Regions from separate parts of the Metabacillus sediminilitoris genome, predicted to be linked through region 1. Evidence: a T-box and tRNA genes for the amino acid it is inferred to sense, from the RefSeq annotation. Region 1 holds a T-box; the other holds one or more tRNA genes.
The links. A T-box is a leader RNA that pairs with one kind of tRNA and senses whether it is charged. The one in region 1 lies ahead of glyQ (glycine--tRNA ligase subunit alpha), so its partner is inferred to be a tRNA-Gly.
Positions count from the first base shown of each region.

Region 2: it encodes a tRNA-Gly, which carries the amino acid that the T-box ahead of glyQ (glycine--tRNA ligase subunit alpha) is inferred to sense. The anticodon was not compared.

Region 1 covers NZ_CP046266.1:4,114,051-4,121,962, reverse strand. Annotated here, with positions in the region: gene era (GTPase Era) at 1-580, shown strand, start outside; gene GMB29_RS19850 (YqzL family protein) at 752-895, shown strand; gene recO (DNA repair protein RecO) at 928-1,680, shown strand; T-box leader at 1,843-2,018, shown strand; gene glyQ (glycine--tRNA ligase subunit alpha) at 2,220-3,110, shown strand; gene glyS (glycine--tRNA ligase subunit beta) at 3,103-5,157, shown strand; gene GMB29_RS19830 (transcriptional regulator CcpN) at 5,440-6,072, shown strand; gene GMB29_RS19825 (pyruvate, water dikinase regulatory protein) at 6,102-6,914, shown strand; gene GMB29_RS19820 (YaiI/YqxD family protein) at 7,246-7,698, shown strand; gene dnaG (DNA primase) at 7,731-7,912, shown strand, end outside.
Region 2 covers NZ_CP046266.1:652,256-660,167, reverse strand. Annotated here, with positions in the region: gene trmL (tRNA (uridine(34)/cytosine(34)/5-carboxymethylaminomethyluridine(34)-2'-O)-methyltransferase TrmL) at 588-1,070, opposite strand; gene GMB29_RS03475 (amidase domain-containing protein) at 1,139-2,044, opposite strand; gene mscL (large-conductance mechanosensitive channel protein MscL) at 2,180-2,548, shown strand; gene queG (tRNA epoxyqueuosine(34) reductase QueG) at 2,712-3,845, opposite strand; gene GMB29_RS03460 (B3/B4 domain-containing protein) at 3,980-4,642, shown strand; tRNA gene GMB29_RS03455 (tRNA-Gly) at 5,401-5,474, opposite strand; gene GMB29_RS03450 (response regulator transcription factor) at 6,090-7,670, opposite strand; gene GMB29_RS03445 (sensor histidine kinase) at 7,648-7,912, opposite strand, start outside.

The sequences.
Region 1 (7,912 bases):
GAGATTAAAACAAACGAAAACACCAGTTTTCCTGATTATTAATAAAATTGATCAAATACATCCCGATCAGCTTTTACCTTTAATAGAACAATATAAAAAATTATATCCTTTTCAAGAAATTGTTCCAATTTCTGCATTGCAAGGAAACAATATTGAAACATTGTTAAGGCAAATTGAAGAGGTATTACCTGAAGGACCACAGTATTATCCTGAGGATCAAGTAACAGATCATCCAGAGCGTTTTATTATCACAGAATTAATTCGTGAGAAAGTACTTCATTTAACAAGAGAAGAAATTCCTCATTCGATAGCAGTCGTAATGGATACGCTTGAAAGACGGGAAAATAATCAAGCGATATATGTCGGAGCAACAATCATTGTTGAACGCGATTCACAAAAGGGAATTGTTATTGGTAAAAAAGGCAGCATGTTAAAAGAAGTAGGAAAACGAGCAAGAGTTGATATTGAGGCATTACTTGGTTCTAAAGTTTATTTAGAACTATGGGTAAAGGTTCAAAAAGATTGGCGAAATAAAGCATCACAACTACGTGATTATGGATTTAGAGAAGATGAATACTAAGTATCTAATGTTGCGTTATTAGGATGACAAAGAATTTTGTTAGTAACTAAATTATCAATAAAAAAATTAACAAATATTGTTTGACATGAATTGGAGAAGAGAAGGTCAAGATAACTATAAAGAAATTGGATAGATGTTTGCTAGTCTTAACTACTGAAAGGTGGGGTTTATATGTTGGATTTTACCTGGAAAGTGTTTTCGCAAACAGGTAGTATTGATACGTATCTTCTTTTTAAAGAATTAGAAAAGGAGAATGATGACGGACCCGATTCTCAAGATGATGAACTAGCTGAAATGGATTTTCCAATTTTTTGATCTTGCCTGAACCTTGGAAGGTGAGGGAGATTTTGCTTCAAAAATGTGAAGGCATTGTAATACGTTCAACGGATTACGGTGAAACAAACAAAATTATCACTATATATACTCGAGAACTCGGAAAAGTTGGGGTTATGGCAAGAGGCGCTAAAAAACCAAATAGTCGCCTTACGTCCATTACCCAACTTTTTACGTATGGAATATTTTTATTTCAGAAATCAACTGGATTAGGCAGTCTTCAGCAAGGTGAAACAATCTATTCATTAAGAAGTATTCGTGAGGATATCTTTCTAACTGCATACGCATCATACATAGTGGAATTACTAGATAAAAGCACAGAAAACTTTGAGAAAAATCCATTTTTATTTGAATTACTTAAGCAGACACTTCACTATTTAGACGAAGATGTTGATCCAGATATCTTACTTAATATTTTTGAAATGAAAATGCTAAGTGTTCTAGGGCTTCATCCACAACTTGATGGTTGTGTAGTATGTGGACATAAAGATGGGACATTTCACTTTTCAATTCGAGAAGGTGGATTTTTGTGTCATAGATGTTTTGAACAAGATCCTTACAGATTGCCTATTTCACAGATGACAGTTAAATTATTACGTTTATTTTATTATTTTGATTTAAAACGTTTAGGTAACATTTCAGTTAAGCCTGAAACGAAAAAGGAGCTTAAAACTGTCATCGAAGCTTATTATCAGGAGTATTCAGGACTTACGATAAAATCGAAACGATTTTTAGATCAATTGGATAATTTAAAAGGAAAGCTATAATAATTCTATACAGAAAAGAAAGTTGAATTAAGAGTAGTTCTGATTACTAATCCTATATGGATTCAGGATTAATATGTATTTGTCCTAGGATTATTAATTAACATATGTTATCAAAAGTTGACATCTGTCTATTTTTCGCTTAATATGCAAATATAATATAACATTTATGCGTTGAAGGAAAAGAGTACTTACGATAGCCAAGTGTAAGCGACCTTAGGATGGTGTGAGCTAAGGGTTGGTTCGTAACGAAAGGCATTCTGGAGCAATTATTTAAAGTGGCTTTTCATTTTTGTGATAAGCAATTAGGGTGGAACCGCGGGTATGCTCTCGTCCCTATGTCAATTATTTTGGCATAGGGACGAGAGCTTTTTGTATTTAACCCTTGCAATGACATGCAGTAAATCCCTTTGACATTATAGGAGACTAGTAGGAAATACCTGTAAAGATCCAAGGACAGTACGTCCAAGTCAAGCAAAGTCACAGCAGGGCTTTCTTAGCGTAAGTCTTGCTTTACAAAATATATAAGGAGGAATGTGTTTATGAACATTCAAGAAATGATTTTAACGCTGCAAAAACATTGGTCAGACCAAGGCTGTATATTAATGCAAGCGTATGATACAGAAAAAGGTGCGGGTACGATGAGTCCGTATACATTTTTAAGAAGTATTGGACCTGAGCCTTGGAATGTAGCATATGTTGAACCTTCAAGAAGACCTGCAGATGGACGTTATGGAGAAAATCCAAACAGACTCTATCAGCATCACCAATTCCAAGTAATAATGAAGCCTTCTCCAGATAATATTCAAGAACTATATTTAGATTCTTTACGTGCCTTAGGTATTAATCCATTAGAGCATGATATTCGTTTTGTTGAAGATAACTGGGAAAATCCTTCACTTGGTTGTGCTGGTTTAGGTTGGGAAGTATGGCTTGATGGAATGGAAATTACACAATTCACCTATTTTCAACAAGTTGGCGGATTAGAATGTAAACCTGTCTCAGCTGAAATTACATATGGGATTGAGAGGCTAGCTTCATATATTCAAGATAAAGAAAATGTGTTTGATTTAGAATGGACAGATGGTTTTACTGTTCGTGATATTTTCTTAATGCCTGAATACGAGCATTCAAAATATACCTTTGAAACATCTGATACTGATATGCTGTTTCATCTATTTTCAACGTATGAAAAAGAAGCGAATCGTCAAATGGATGAAGGTCTTGTCCATCCAGCATATGACTATGTCTTAAAATGCTCTCATACGTTTAATTTACTTGATGCGAAAGGTGCTATTTCTGTTACAGAGCGAACAGGATATATTGGACGTGTTCGTAATTTAGCCAGAAAAGTAGCTAAAACATTTTATGATGAAAGAGAAAAACTTGGTTTTCCAATGTTAATTAAGGAAGGAGAGGCGCAAGATGAGTAATCAGGATTTATTGATTGAAATAGGATTAGAAGAAATTCCTGCACAGTATGTAACAGATGCAATGAATCAGTTTGCTGAGAAGCTTTCAAACTGGTTAGAAGATAAACAACTTGCTTTCGGAGCAGTTAAAACTTTTTCAACACCACGAAGACTTGCTGTTTTAATAAAAGATGTAGCCGAAAAACAACCTGATATCGAAGAAGAGGCAAAAGGCCCCGCTAAAAAAATTGCATTAGACCAAGAAGGAAATTGGTCAAAAGCAGCGATAGGTTTTACAAAAGGTCAAGGAGCAACAGTTGACGATATTTACTTTAAAGAAATAAATGGTGTTGAATATGCACATGTGCAAAAATTCATTAAAGGCCAGGAATCTAAAACACTTTTAACAGATATACGCGGATTGATAACTGGCTTAAGCTTTCCTAAAAACATGCGTTGGGGCAGTCAGGAAATGCGTTATATTCGACCGATTAAATGGATTGTTGCCTTATTCGGTAATGATGTTATACCGTTTGAAATCGCAGGAGTGACAACAAACTCACATAGCTATGGCCATCGCTTTTTAGGTAAGAAAGTTGAAATTTCTGCACCGGCATTATATGAAGCCGTACTATTAGAACAATTCGTTTTAGCTGATCCTGTAAAACGTAAAGAAGCGATTACTACTCAGTTGAATGATTTTGAAAATGAACAAAATTGGGTTATTCCTGTTGACGAGGAGCTGCTCGAAGAAGTAAATAATCTTGTCGAGTATCCAATGGCACTTTTCGGAAAATTTGAAGAAGATTATTTATCTTTACCAGATGAAGTATTAGTTACAACAATGAAAGAACACCAACGCTACTTCCCGGTTCGAAATCAAAAGGGAGAGCTACAGCCATTTTTTGTTACAGTACGTAATGGTGACCATAATCATCTTGAAAATGTTGCAAAAGGGAATGAAAAAGTGTTACGTGCTAGATTATCTGATGCAAATTTCTTCTATAAAGAAGATCAAAAGTTGAAGATTGAAAATGCTGTATTAAAATTAGATAAAATTGTATTCCATGAAGAATTAGGTACTCTTGGAGAGAAAGTTAAACGTATTGTAAAGCTATCCCGTTTATTAGCGGATAAAATTCATGCAAGTAACGATGAAAAGAATAGTATAGAACGTGCAGCAACTATTTGTAAATTCGATTTAGTAACAAATATGGTATATGAATTTCCTGAACTCCAAGGGAAAATTGGAGAAAAATATGCACGAATTAGTGGTGAAGAAGAAGCGGTTTCTGTTGCAATTAATGAACATTATATGCCTCGTCACGCTGATGATGCAGCACCAGCATCAACGGTTGGAGCTGTAGTAGCACTCGCCGATAAGCTCGACACGATTGTTGGATTCTTTGCAATCGGTAAAATCCCAACAGGATCACAAGATCCTTATGCACTAAGGAGACAAGCGAGCGGTATTGTTCAGATCCTACTATCAAAGAAATGGGAGCTAGAATTACCTGAGTTGTTTAAAATAGCACTTGATTTATATATCGATAAAGAGGCAGCTGAAACAAAGCAAGAATTGCTTACTTTCTTTAAACAACGCTTAAAATACTTATTAGCAGAAAATAATATTCGCTATGATTTAATTGATGCAGTCCTGGAATCATCTGTAATAGAAGCTACGTCATTAGTTGAGCGTGCAAAAGTACTTGAGTCTGCATCTGAACAGGCAGAATTTAAAGAAACGATTGAAGCTTTAGCCCGTGTCATGAATATAGCTAAAAAAGGAAATGATCAAGAGATAAATGAACAGTTATTTGAAACTGAGCTTGAAAAATCTCTTTATGATGCTTATGTTCAAGCAACAGATAACATCAATTCAGCAGACAGTGAAGCTAAAGTATATTCTGTATTAGCAGGGTTAAAGGATGTTATTAACAATTACTTTGATCAAACAATGGTTATGTGTGAAGATGAGAAGTTGAGAGCAAATCGATTAGCACAAATGGTCAAGCTTTCCTCGCTAATTGAATCATTCGCCAAAATGAACATTATCTTAGTAAAATAACCTGTTTATATACTTGATAAACAATGTTAAAGGGTCTGACCATTTATAGTCAGCCCTTTTCTTATAATGAGATTTGAAATAATTTGCTTTTCAAATTGATATTAAAGTATATAATAATTTTATATAGTATAACCTATTTTGTTATATGTGTAAGAATTATCTATTACATACTACCCGAAATGTATGTATCATTATCAGAGCATCGTGTGTAAAACAATTATGAATAAATAGGAACATGTGTCCAAGTATTTTTTAAAAGTGTAATGTAGAAAGAGCAAGGTGGTGAGTAAAATCGAGCTCAATAAACGGCAAGAACAAATTGTAGAAATTGTAAAAGAAAATGGTCCAATTACAGGGGAACAAATTGCTGATCATCTTCATTTAACAAGAGCAACGCTTCGGCCTGATTTAGCTATTTTAACAATGGCTGGCTTTTTAGAAGCTAGACCACGTGTTGGTTATTACTATACCGGCAAACAAGATACGCAGCTTTTAGCAGAAGAGCTAAAAAAACTACAAGTTAAGGATCATCAATCCATTCCAATTGTAGTAAGTGTAAATGTTTCTGTGTATGATGCAATTTGTACCATGTTTTTAGAAGATGTAGGGACATTGTTTGTAGTTGATGATCAAACTTACTTAGTCGGTGTACTCTCACGAAAAGATTTATTACGAGCTAGTTTAGGTAAGCAAGATCTTACTTCGATTCCTGTAAATATTATTATGACGAGAATGCCTAACATTACTACTTGTCGACAAGATGATCTCATTGTTGATGTTGCAAATGCTCTCATTGATAAGCAAATTGATGCATTACCAGTTGTTAAAGACACAGGTAATGGATTTGAAGTAATAGGGAGAATAACAAAGACAAACATGACAAAAATCTTAGTAAGTTTTGCTAATGATGTATGAGCTAAGTAAATAGAAATGGGGATAGAAATATGAGTTACCGATTGATGTATGTTGTTTCAGATTCTGTGGGCGAAACTGCTGAGCTAGTTGTCAAAGCAGCTGCTAGTCAATTTAATGGAGCTTCAGCAAATACAAAAATTAAACGAATTCCATATGTAGAAGATAAGGGTACCATTATAGAAGTAATATCATTAGCAAAAAAGGAACAAGCAATTATTTGCTTTACACTTGTCGTGCCGGAGCTAAGAGACTTCTTAATTGAAGAAGCGACTAAACAAGGGGTCGTATATTACGATATCATCGGACCGTTAATTGATAAAATGGAAACATCCTATGGAATTACGGCTAAATATGAACCTGGCAGAGTTCGCAAACTTGATGATGATTACTTCAAAAAGGTTGAAGCAATTGAGTTTGCCGTTAAATATGATGATGGACGCGATCCACGGGGAATATTAAAAGCTGATATTGTATTAATTGGTGTGTCAAGAACATCAAAAACACCTTTGTCTCAATATCTGGCACATAAACGCTTTAAAGTCGCTAATGTACCAATTGTTCCAGAGGTTGAGCCACCTGAGGAATTATATAAGGTTTCTGCACAAAAGTGTATTGGATTAAGGATTAGCCCAGATAAACTCAATCATATTCGCAGAGAAAGATTAAAATCATTGGGTCTAAATGATGAAGCGTTTTATGCAAATATTGATCGAATAAAAGAAGAGCTGGATTATTTTGATAAGATTGTTGAAAAAATCGGCTGCCATGTTGTTGATGTTTCCAATAAAGCTGTAGAGGAAACAGCTAATATTATTGCAAATTTCATGAATAAACAAAATTAATATCATATAAATAATATGAGGATGCTCATTGAGACATCCTCTTTTATTAATGTTTTTATCTGGAATGAAATGTTATTTTCTTATGTATAAAAATAATAGATATTTACTTAACTTTGTATTATAATAAAAAATTGTGATAAAAAATAAATTTTTTAGGTTTAGATCTTGACATGTAGGAATAAACTATTTATTGGAAACTGTCAAGATATTTAACAAAAAAAAAATCGACAAAAGGATTTCATGATGTTTCTCTCGAATATTTAGTATCTAACAAGTTTTTAGAAGGATTCTGTCGGAGTGATGTAGAATAGAAAAATATGAAGCAAAAACAATGAAAATATATGTCGATGCGGATGCTTGTCCTGTTAAACAAGAAATAATGGATATAGCTAGCAACCACAACATTGATGTTATCTTTGTTGCCTCTTATAACCATACATCCACTAATACATATGGAGGTAAATGGATCTTTGTTGATACTGGAAAGGAAGAGGCTGATTTATACATAGTCAACCATGTTCAAAAAAATGATCTAGTTATTTCGCAGGATATAGGATTAGCTGGTCTGTTGTTAAAAAAAGGGGTTATTGTCATCACTCCTAGGGGAAAACAATATACAGAAGCTAATATTGATACAGCACTTCAATTCAGATATTTATCAGCAATGGAAAGGCGAAGTGGCAAGTATACAAAAGGTCCTAAAAAATTCACGGAAGAGGATACTATAAATTTTATCACATCATTGAAAAAAAATTTGTCGAATGATGCAGGAGATTCTAATTAAATCTCGAATATCTTTAACACGGAGTTGTTAGCATGGGAAATCGAATTCCCGAGGAATTAATCGAAAAAATTCAAAGAACTTCTGACATTGTTGACGTTATAAGTGAATATGTTCAATTGAAGAAACAAGGTCGTAACTATTTTGGCTTATGTCCATTCCATGGTGAAAAATCACCTTCGTTCTCGGTTTCGGCTGATAAACAAATTTTTCACTG
Region 2 (7,912 bases), 2.1 Mb from region 1:
CGAGGATGTCCTTTAACATTCTTCTTAGATGCAAAAAAAAGGTTCATACAACCATCTAGAAAAGTAGATAAATTTTATAAAAAAAGGGCTTACACATTCACATCAACTATTGATTACGTTATAATGAAACTAGTTTGAAAAGGGAAAGCTATCCATATACTTAAAGTAGTGAATGATTTTTAGGAGGCATAAAAATGAACACAATCTTAGTTATAGGTGTTAGCTTAGCGTTCTTAACAGCAATTTTTACTGCTGGATATGAAAGCAAACCAGGCGTAAAAAAGTAAACAGAAGCGATCAACCTAAGGTAATTAAAAAAATGCTCTAAACCCAAGAATGGGACAAAAGAAAAGCACCTCTTATGTTGTATAGGTATCCTATATTACATGTGGGGTGTATTTTTATGTGTAAAAAAGGAAAGATCAAGATTGGAGAGAATGTTATTTTCGAAGTTATATTTACTTTTTTAATGAGTGAATGCGGAAGTTTAAAAAAGGAGGTGCAAATCAATTTCGATTGCTCCTCCAAACACATTATTATTTACTTTTTCCCCTCTTTAGCCAAACCGGCTATCCAAGTGGTATTTATTATTTTAATCCAGGATAATCTTGTTGTCTTAGCGCTTCATAAATTAAAATGGCTGCAGTATTGGAAAGATTCAATGAACGCACATTTTCTGTCATTGGCAAACGTAAGCATTTATCCATATTCGCCTCAATAACATCCTTAGGCAGTCCAGTTGTCTCGCGTCCAAACACAAAGAAATAATCTTTTTCTACATCACTATAATCAAATGTTGTGTGTGGTTGCTTACCGAATTTTGTTAAAAAGAAAAATTCTGCATCTTTGTGTGCTTCAAATAATTCATCTAATGAATCATGATAGACAACATGAACAAATTCCCAATAGTCTAATCCAGCTCGTTTTAACATTTTATCATCCGTTGAGAAGCCTAATGGACGGATTAAATGAAGAGTTGTATTAGTTGCTGCACATGAACGTGCAATATTTCCTGTGTTGGCAGGAATCTCTGGTTGATATAAAACTACATGTAAAGCCAATGTTTTCACCTCATCAATTTCTAAAAGGGAGCTTAGTGAAGCTTTGCCTTATTTTACTATTAGATATTATACCATTATTATTTTGAACTCGTATCATCAATGATTCGGAAAAACATATACTTTATGTTTGGTGTGTAAGCTGTAGAATCCTCATATGACCAATATCGCATCCGGCTATTATACGTTTGGGCATTCACTAATGGCATATTTTCTTGGTCCTTGGCCACAACAAATGTTGTGTGATCATAGCGCCCATCTCCCTGAAAATCATAGCAAATAACATCCCCTGGCATTAATTGCTCAGCAGACTCTACTTTTTCAGCTCTTAGTCCAGCTTTAGAATTTGTTAAAAAAATTCTCATTGAGTTCGCAACAGACCAGCTATAGCTCCAATTATTGTGCTGCATCCACCAGCCTGATGATCGATTTGGATATCCTCTCATTGAAGCTCCACCCGCGTGAAGGCATTGTGAGATAAAATTCGTACAATTTACTTCAAAGTTTATATAGGCAGGATTTGGACTATTCCACCAACGTTCAGCATATTGTACAGCTGCAAGGCGATCATATGTGAAGGACTCCTTGCTTCTTGCTTCTTCAAGTTCAATAGCAGGAACATAATCATTGCTGTTTTTTTCAATAAGATGGTCATCTACGATTTCATCTCGATAAAAGCGTGCCTTTCGTTGTTCAATACGTTCCTCGAGATAAAAGGAATCTTGTTGTTTGTTTAACCATTTGAAGTGACATGTATACAAAGCATCCTTTAAATCATGTGATACTTCTTCCACTTTTATAATTTTTACCTTTGCGCTCCCCTTAACAATCTCAGTCTTTCTTCTTTCACTTAATTGTTGTTTTCGTTCGAGTACTTGTAAATCATAATCATTTCTTTGATCCCTTACTTTCTTCTTATTAATAAGCATATCCAGCTTCATTTCATTCCACTCAGAAAGAATTTGCTTCAACAACTTCACCACCATCCCTTTTTATTACAAGGTATGTATAAGCAGGACAGAAATGTCGCTAAAATATTTTACATAGGGATCTTTCGATTTGTCCTCACTCACAAATATCTTTATACTAATAAAGAACTTATCTAAGAAGAGGTGGTATATATGTTACAAGAGTTTAAAAAGTTTGCCTTAAAAGGGAATGTATTGGATTTAGCGGTAGCAGTTATTATTGGAGCAGCCTTCGGTAAAATTGTCACTTCCCTTGTTCAAGATATCATTATGCCGATCGTTGGACTACTTATGGGAGGAATCAATTTCAGCCATTTATCGATAACTGTAGGAGAAGATGAGATAAAATATGGAGTATTCATTCAAACGATTATCGATTTTCTCATCATCGCCATTTCAATCTTTTTTGTCGTTCGTTTCTTCAATCGTTTTAAGAGAAAGGAAGAAGCCGCAGTACCTGCTGTAGATACGAAAGAAGAGTTATTAAAGGAAATTCGAGATTTATTAAAAGAAGGAAAGTAATGACTTATAAGCTGTACAGTTCATCAGGCAGAGTGATGAACTTTCTATTATTGTAATTTTTATCGAATTAAATTTGATCGATTATTCCTCGAAGTTGATAAAAAGAAGCTTCCTATATAAAAAATGGCTGACAACATGTAAATGTTGTCAGCTTTTTTTACCGTTAATTATTCAATAAAGCAAGACCCTTAGTAATTTCAGCTTTTACATTTTCATCTTTTTCAAGATCGTAAGCCTTCGTTAACTCTTTCTCTACGTCTTTTTCACCAATTTTTCCAATTGCCCATGCAGCTGTACCGCGAATGACTGGTCTTGGATCTTGATGCATTACTTTTATTAAGTCTGGCAATGCCGTGGTGTCTTTAAAGTGGGCCAGTGCTAAAATGGCATTACGTTGAATCGGTTTTTTTCCTCTCCACGAACCAGATATGTGCCCATATTTCTCTTTAAATTCTCTGTTACTTATTGTTAAAAGTGGTTTTAACTTAGGCTTTGCGATTTCAGGATCTGTCTCCATTTCCTTATGAAAATGAAAGTCCTTTCCTTTATTGACAGGACAAACCGTTTGACATGTATCACACCCATAAATACGATTTCCAATCTTTGTTCTATATTCATCAGGTAAAAATCCTTTTGTTTGCGTTAAAAATGCAATACATTTTGACGAATCAAGCTGCCCGCCTTGTACGAGTGCACCAGTCGGACAAACATCTAAGCATTTTCTACAGCTCCCACACTGATCCTCCATTGGTGTATCTGGAGGAAACGGGAAATTTGTAATCATTTCTCCTAAATAAACATATGATCCGAATTCAGGTGTAATAATGGCACAGTTTTTACCGCTCCAGCCGATGCCGGCTCGCTCTGCTACCGCCCTGTCTGAAAGCTCTCCTGTATCAACCATCGATTTCACTTGGATATCAGGCACCTTTTCTTTTAAAAATGCCTCCAATTTACTTAAACGATCGCGAAGGACTGTATGATAATCCTGTCCCCAAGAAGCACGGCAGAATATGCCACGGCGGTCTTCTCTCGTACTTCTCGGAGCATCTTTCATCTTAGAAGGGTAAGCAAGCGCAATGGAAATAATTGAACTAGCTTTTGGCAAAAGCTTTATTGGCGTGACCCTTTTCTCAATGTCAGACTCCTCAAAACCAGATTGATAGCCGAGTTCCTGCTGCTTAATCAGACGTTGCTTGAGCTCCTCAAACATATTTGCACTTGTAAAGCCGATCTTATCAATACCGATCTCCTTACTATAAGCAATCACTTCTTGCTTAAACTGTTCAATATTCATTGCTTTCCCTCCCTTCGATAGTTAAAAATGCCTGTACATGTACATGGTTTATCAATCGATGAATAAACCGGATCTAACGATTTGTCCCTCACACTATGGTAAAATAATTGCACTACCATTTGGAGGTTTAAATTATGGAAATTCAAATTTGTGATGAATTAAAGCAGATCATTCCAGATTTTAAAATCGGTGTTGTTCACTATCAAGATATTGTCGTTGCTGATTCCCCGCAAATGCTAAAAGGTCGATTACGATTATTTCAAGAATCTCTTTACTTTGACTATGCTGATAAAAAAGTGACAGAGATTCCAGCAATAAATGAATGGAGAACATTATTTAAAACAGTTGGTACAGATCCAAGCCGTTATCGTCCATCAAATGAAGCGTTATATCGACGCGTCCAAAAGCAGCAGTTTCTTCATACTGTAAACTCAGCAGTCGATATGAACAATTTCTTGTCTCTTCAATATCAAATTCCTTTAGGAATTTACGATGTAAAACATGTAATTGGTGATGTTAAAATTAAAATTGGTATGGATCATGACTCTTATGTAGCCATAAATGAGCGTGAAGTATCACTGCATCATAAGATCCATTCAGCAGATCAACAAGGACCTTTTGGAAGTCCGTTCGTTGATTCAAAAAGAACAGCTGTTTCTACTAATACAACGGAAGCTCTGCATCTCATTTATTTACAGCCATCTCAAAAGAATGAAGAGTCAATCCAATTATTACAAGCATTATCAAACATGTTTACACAAATACATGGCGGCAATGCAAAATATATGATTGTTTAAGTAGATGCTGTAGAGCTTCTACTTTTTTTGTTTTTAATTAGTTTTAGTGTCTAGCTCCAGCGCCTAACTCCGAAGCATAGGACGTGCAAGTGCAGTCAATAGATAAGGGCCGTCGCACTTTTATTGAAGACCTTTTTCTACCTCTCTCGACGATTTTGGGCCTTCATCTCTCGTATGAAGACCTTTTTCTACCTCTCTCGACGATTTTGGGCCTTCATCTCTCGTATAAAGACCTTTTTCTACCTCTCTCAACGATTTTGGGCCTTCATCTCTCGTATGAAGACCTTTTTTCTACCTCTCTCGACGATTTTGGGTCTTCATCTCCCGTATGAAGACCTTTTTCTAGCTCTCTCGACGATTTTGGGCCTTCATCTCTCGTATGAAGACCTTTTTTCTAGCTCTCTCGACGATTTTAGGTCTTCATCTCTCGTATGAAGACCTTTTTTCTACCTCTCTCGACGATTTTGGGTCTTCATCTCTCGTATGAAGACCTTTTTCTAGCTCTCTCGACGATTTTGGGCCTTCATCTCTCGTATGAAGACCTTTTTTCTACCTCTCTCGACGATTTTGGGTCTTCATTTATGACTGCCTCGAGTCATAAGACGCTCCTTATTGAAGGCAAAATACGCCTTCTATTTTGGAGCGTCTTATACTTGGCGGAGCTGAGCAAGGCGCTTGCGCTTTTCTCATAAAAATAAAAAACGCAATACTTCGTTTTCCAAGAAACGAAACACTGCGTTGTACACGATTTTTATGTATGGAGCGGGTGAAGGGAATCGAACCCTCATCATCAGCTTGGAAGGCTGAGGTTTTACCACTAAACTACACCCGCTTGAACATGTAATATATTTTAACAATTTGGCAAACATAAATCAACAATTATTTTCAATTATTTGTCGAACGCTGTCGATTACAGTCGCAAAATTCACTTTCTAAGTATATTACCTATATAGTTATAAATCAAGGGGTTTTTTTAATTCTTTTTACACAACATATGACTAAAGTTTGAAAGTCAAAGGAATTTGGCAAAATAGTAAGAAAAAGGGGGGTGTTCCCGTTTTCTTTGAAATGTTACCGATTCCAATAACTTTGTAAAAAAATGACTTTCATTCCATAATAATAGTAGACAATTGAAAGGGGATAACCAATATGAAAAAACTAGTAAATTTACTAAAAGAAGAATATGAAATGTATGTAGATGCTTACGCACGAATGTCTAAAAGTGTTCAAAAAAAATCGAATAAACATATTAGAAGAGTGAAATAATCATGATCATCAAGAACACAGTATTTAAAGCAACTTATAAAATTGCTCTTATGATGTCACCACAAACATATCAAAGTGATCCACTAACCGATTCTCATCAGTAAATAGAGAAGTGGTTTTTTATTTATTCCATTAATAAAGGATGACTTATGATGAGTCACCCTCTACTAACATGCCCTATTCATTTTGTCATGACGGATAATCTGTATTCATTCGGTGTCAGCCCAACCATCTTTTTAAATACTTTGCTGAAATATTTTTCATTTTGATACCCAACTTTAAATGAAACCTCATATATTTTCAAATGAGGATTTTCAAGCAATTCTTTGGCTTTTTCAATACGGATTTTTGTTAAATAATTTGTGATCGTTTCATGATATTCCTGTTTAAACTTCCTTGAAATATATTCTCGACTTAAATAAAATCGATCAGCAATATCCTGTAACGTTATATCTTTTTCATAGTTTTTCCTTATAAATAATTCAATTTCTTGGATACTATTTTTATATTTTTGGTATTTAACCTGATTTAAATAATGGATTAACTCATGAAATTCCTTCCTCTTCTCCTCTTGGAATCTCGTAAAAGAAAAAGAACCGTCTTTATCCCAATAATCATTTCCATTATAAAAGGAAATCTGCTCGTTAATCTCATATTCCTTCAGCCAATTATTCCTTAAGAGCACGAATTGATTTTCCCATCCTTGTATTTGTTCAAATGAAAGAATATGGTTTGATTGAAGGGTAAGGAAAATTCGGTTTAAGACCTCATCCATCTGCTCATTACTTCCGCTTTGTAAGGCCCATGTAATTTCCTGTGTATAATCTAAAATATGAAGAATTGGACTAGCAGAAATGTCTAGATATGAAACCATCTTCTTTTTAGTCGCCTCTATTAAATTATATTTTAGCATTGTTTGCAGGGCAGATTGATATGCTTCATATAAGTGATGTGAGGGTTTTCCAACTGCAAGCGTTATTTTTATATTACAGAATTTATAAATCGTATCGTGAATTAATTCAACTAAGACATGCGTATTTTTTACATCCCAAAAAATCATTACAAGTTCATTTTCTTTGTCAATATTTCTAAAACATACTCCACTTTGTTTTCGTCGTATCATTTCATTACATATATTTAAGATCGTAAAAAAGGCTAAGTCCCGGTCACCATCGAAATTCTTTGAAATGATAGATGAAATTGAAAGTAAAGAGAATGTGTACTCTACTTCTGTAAGATTGATACCAAATTCCTTTTGGATTTTCATGCTTGCATCAGAAGGAATCGATTTATTCGTAAGCAATTTTGTAAATACATGATCCCAATATAATGGTTTAACTTCATTTATGACTCTTGTATTTTCGATTGTCGACTCTCGCTTTAAAGCTTGCTTCTTCCATTCCTTTATTGCTCTATCTAATGTTTCATTCAGGATATCGGGTTCAATCGGTTTTAAAATATAATCAAAACTTCCATACGTAATCGCATTTCTCATATATTGAAAATCATCATAGCCGCTTACGACAATTGTTTTGCTATCAATCTCAGAAGCATGCAGCCATTTTAAAAGATTAATTCCATCAATTTTTGGCATATTCATGTCTGTAAAAATAATTTCAGGACGATGCTTCAAAATAATTTCTTTCGCTTCCTCCCCGTCTTTCGCTTCAAAAACCTCTTCAATACCAAAGCGGTCCCATTCTGCTAATAACATTAACCCCTCTCTAACGTGTTTCTCATCATCTATAATAATCGCTTTCACTTAGTCCACCTCCTGTTTCGATTGGCAATTTAATCGTGACAAGAACTCCCCCATTTTCATGATTTTGAATTTGAAATGCAGCTTTCTCGCCAAAGTAAAGTTTTAAACGTAAATATATATTTTTTAAACCTATACTTGGTCGTTCATGTTTCATTTTTTGTTTTTCCTGCAAAAAGGACTGATAAATTTCAATTAGCCGATGTTCACTGATCCCCTTCCCATTGTCAAGAATCGTGATAATA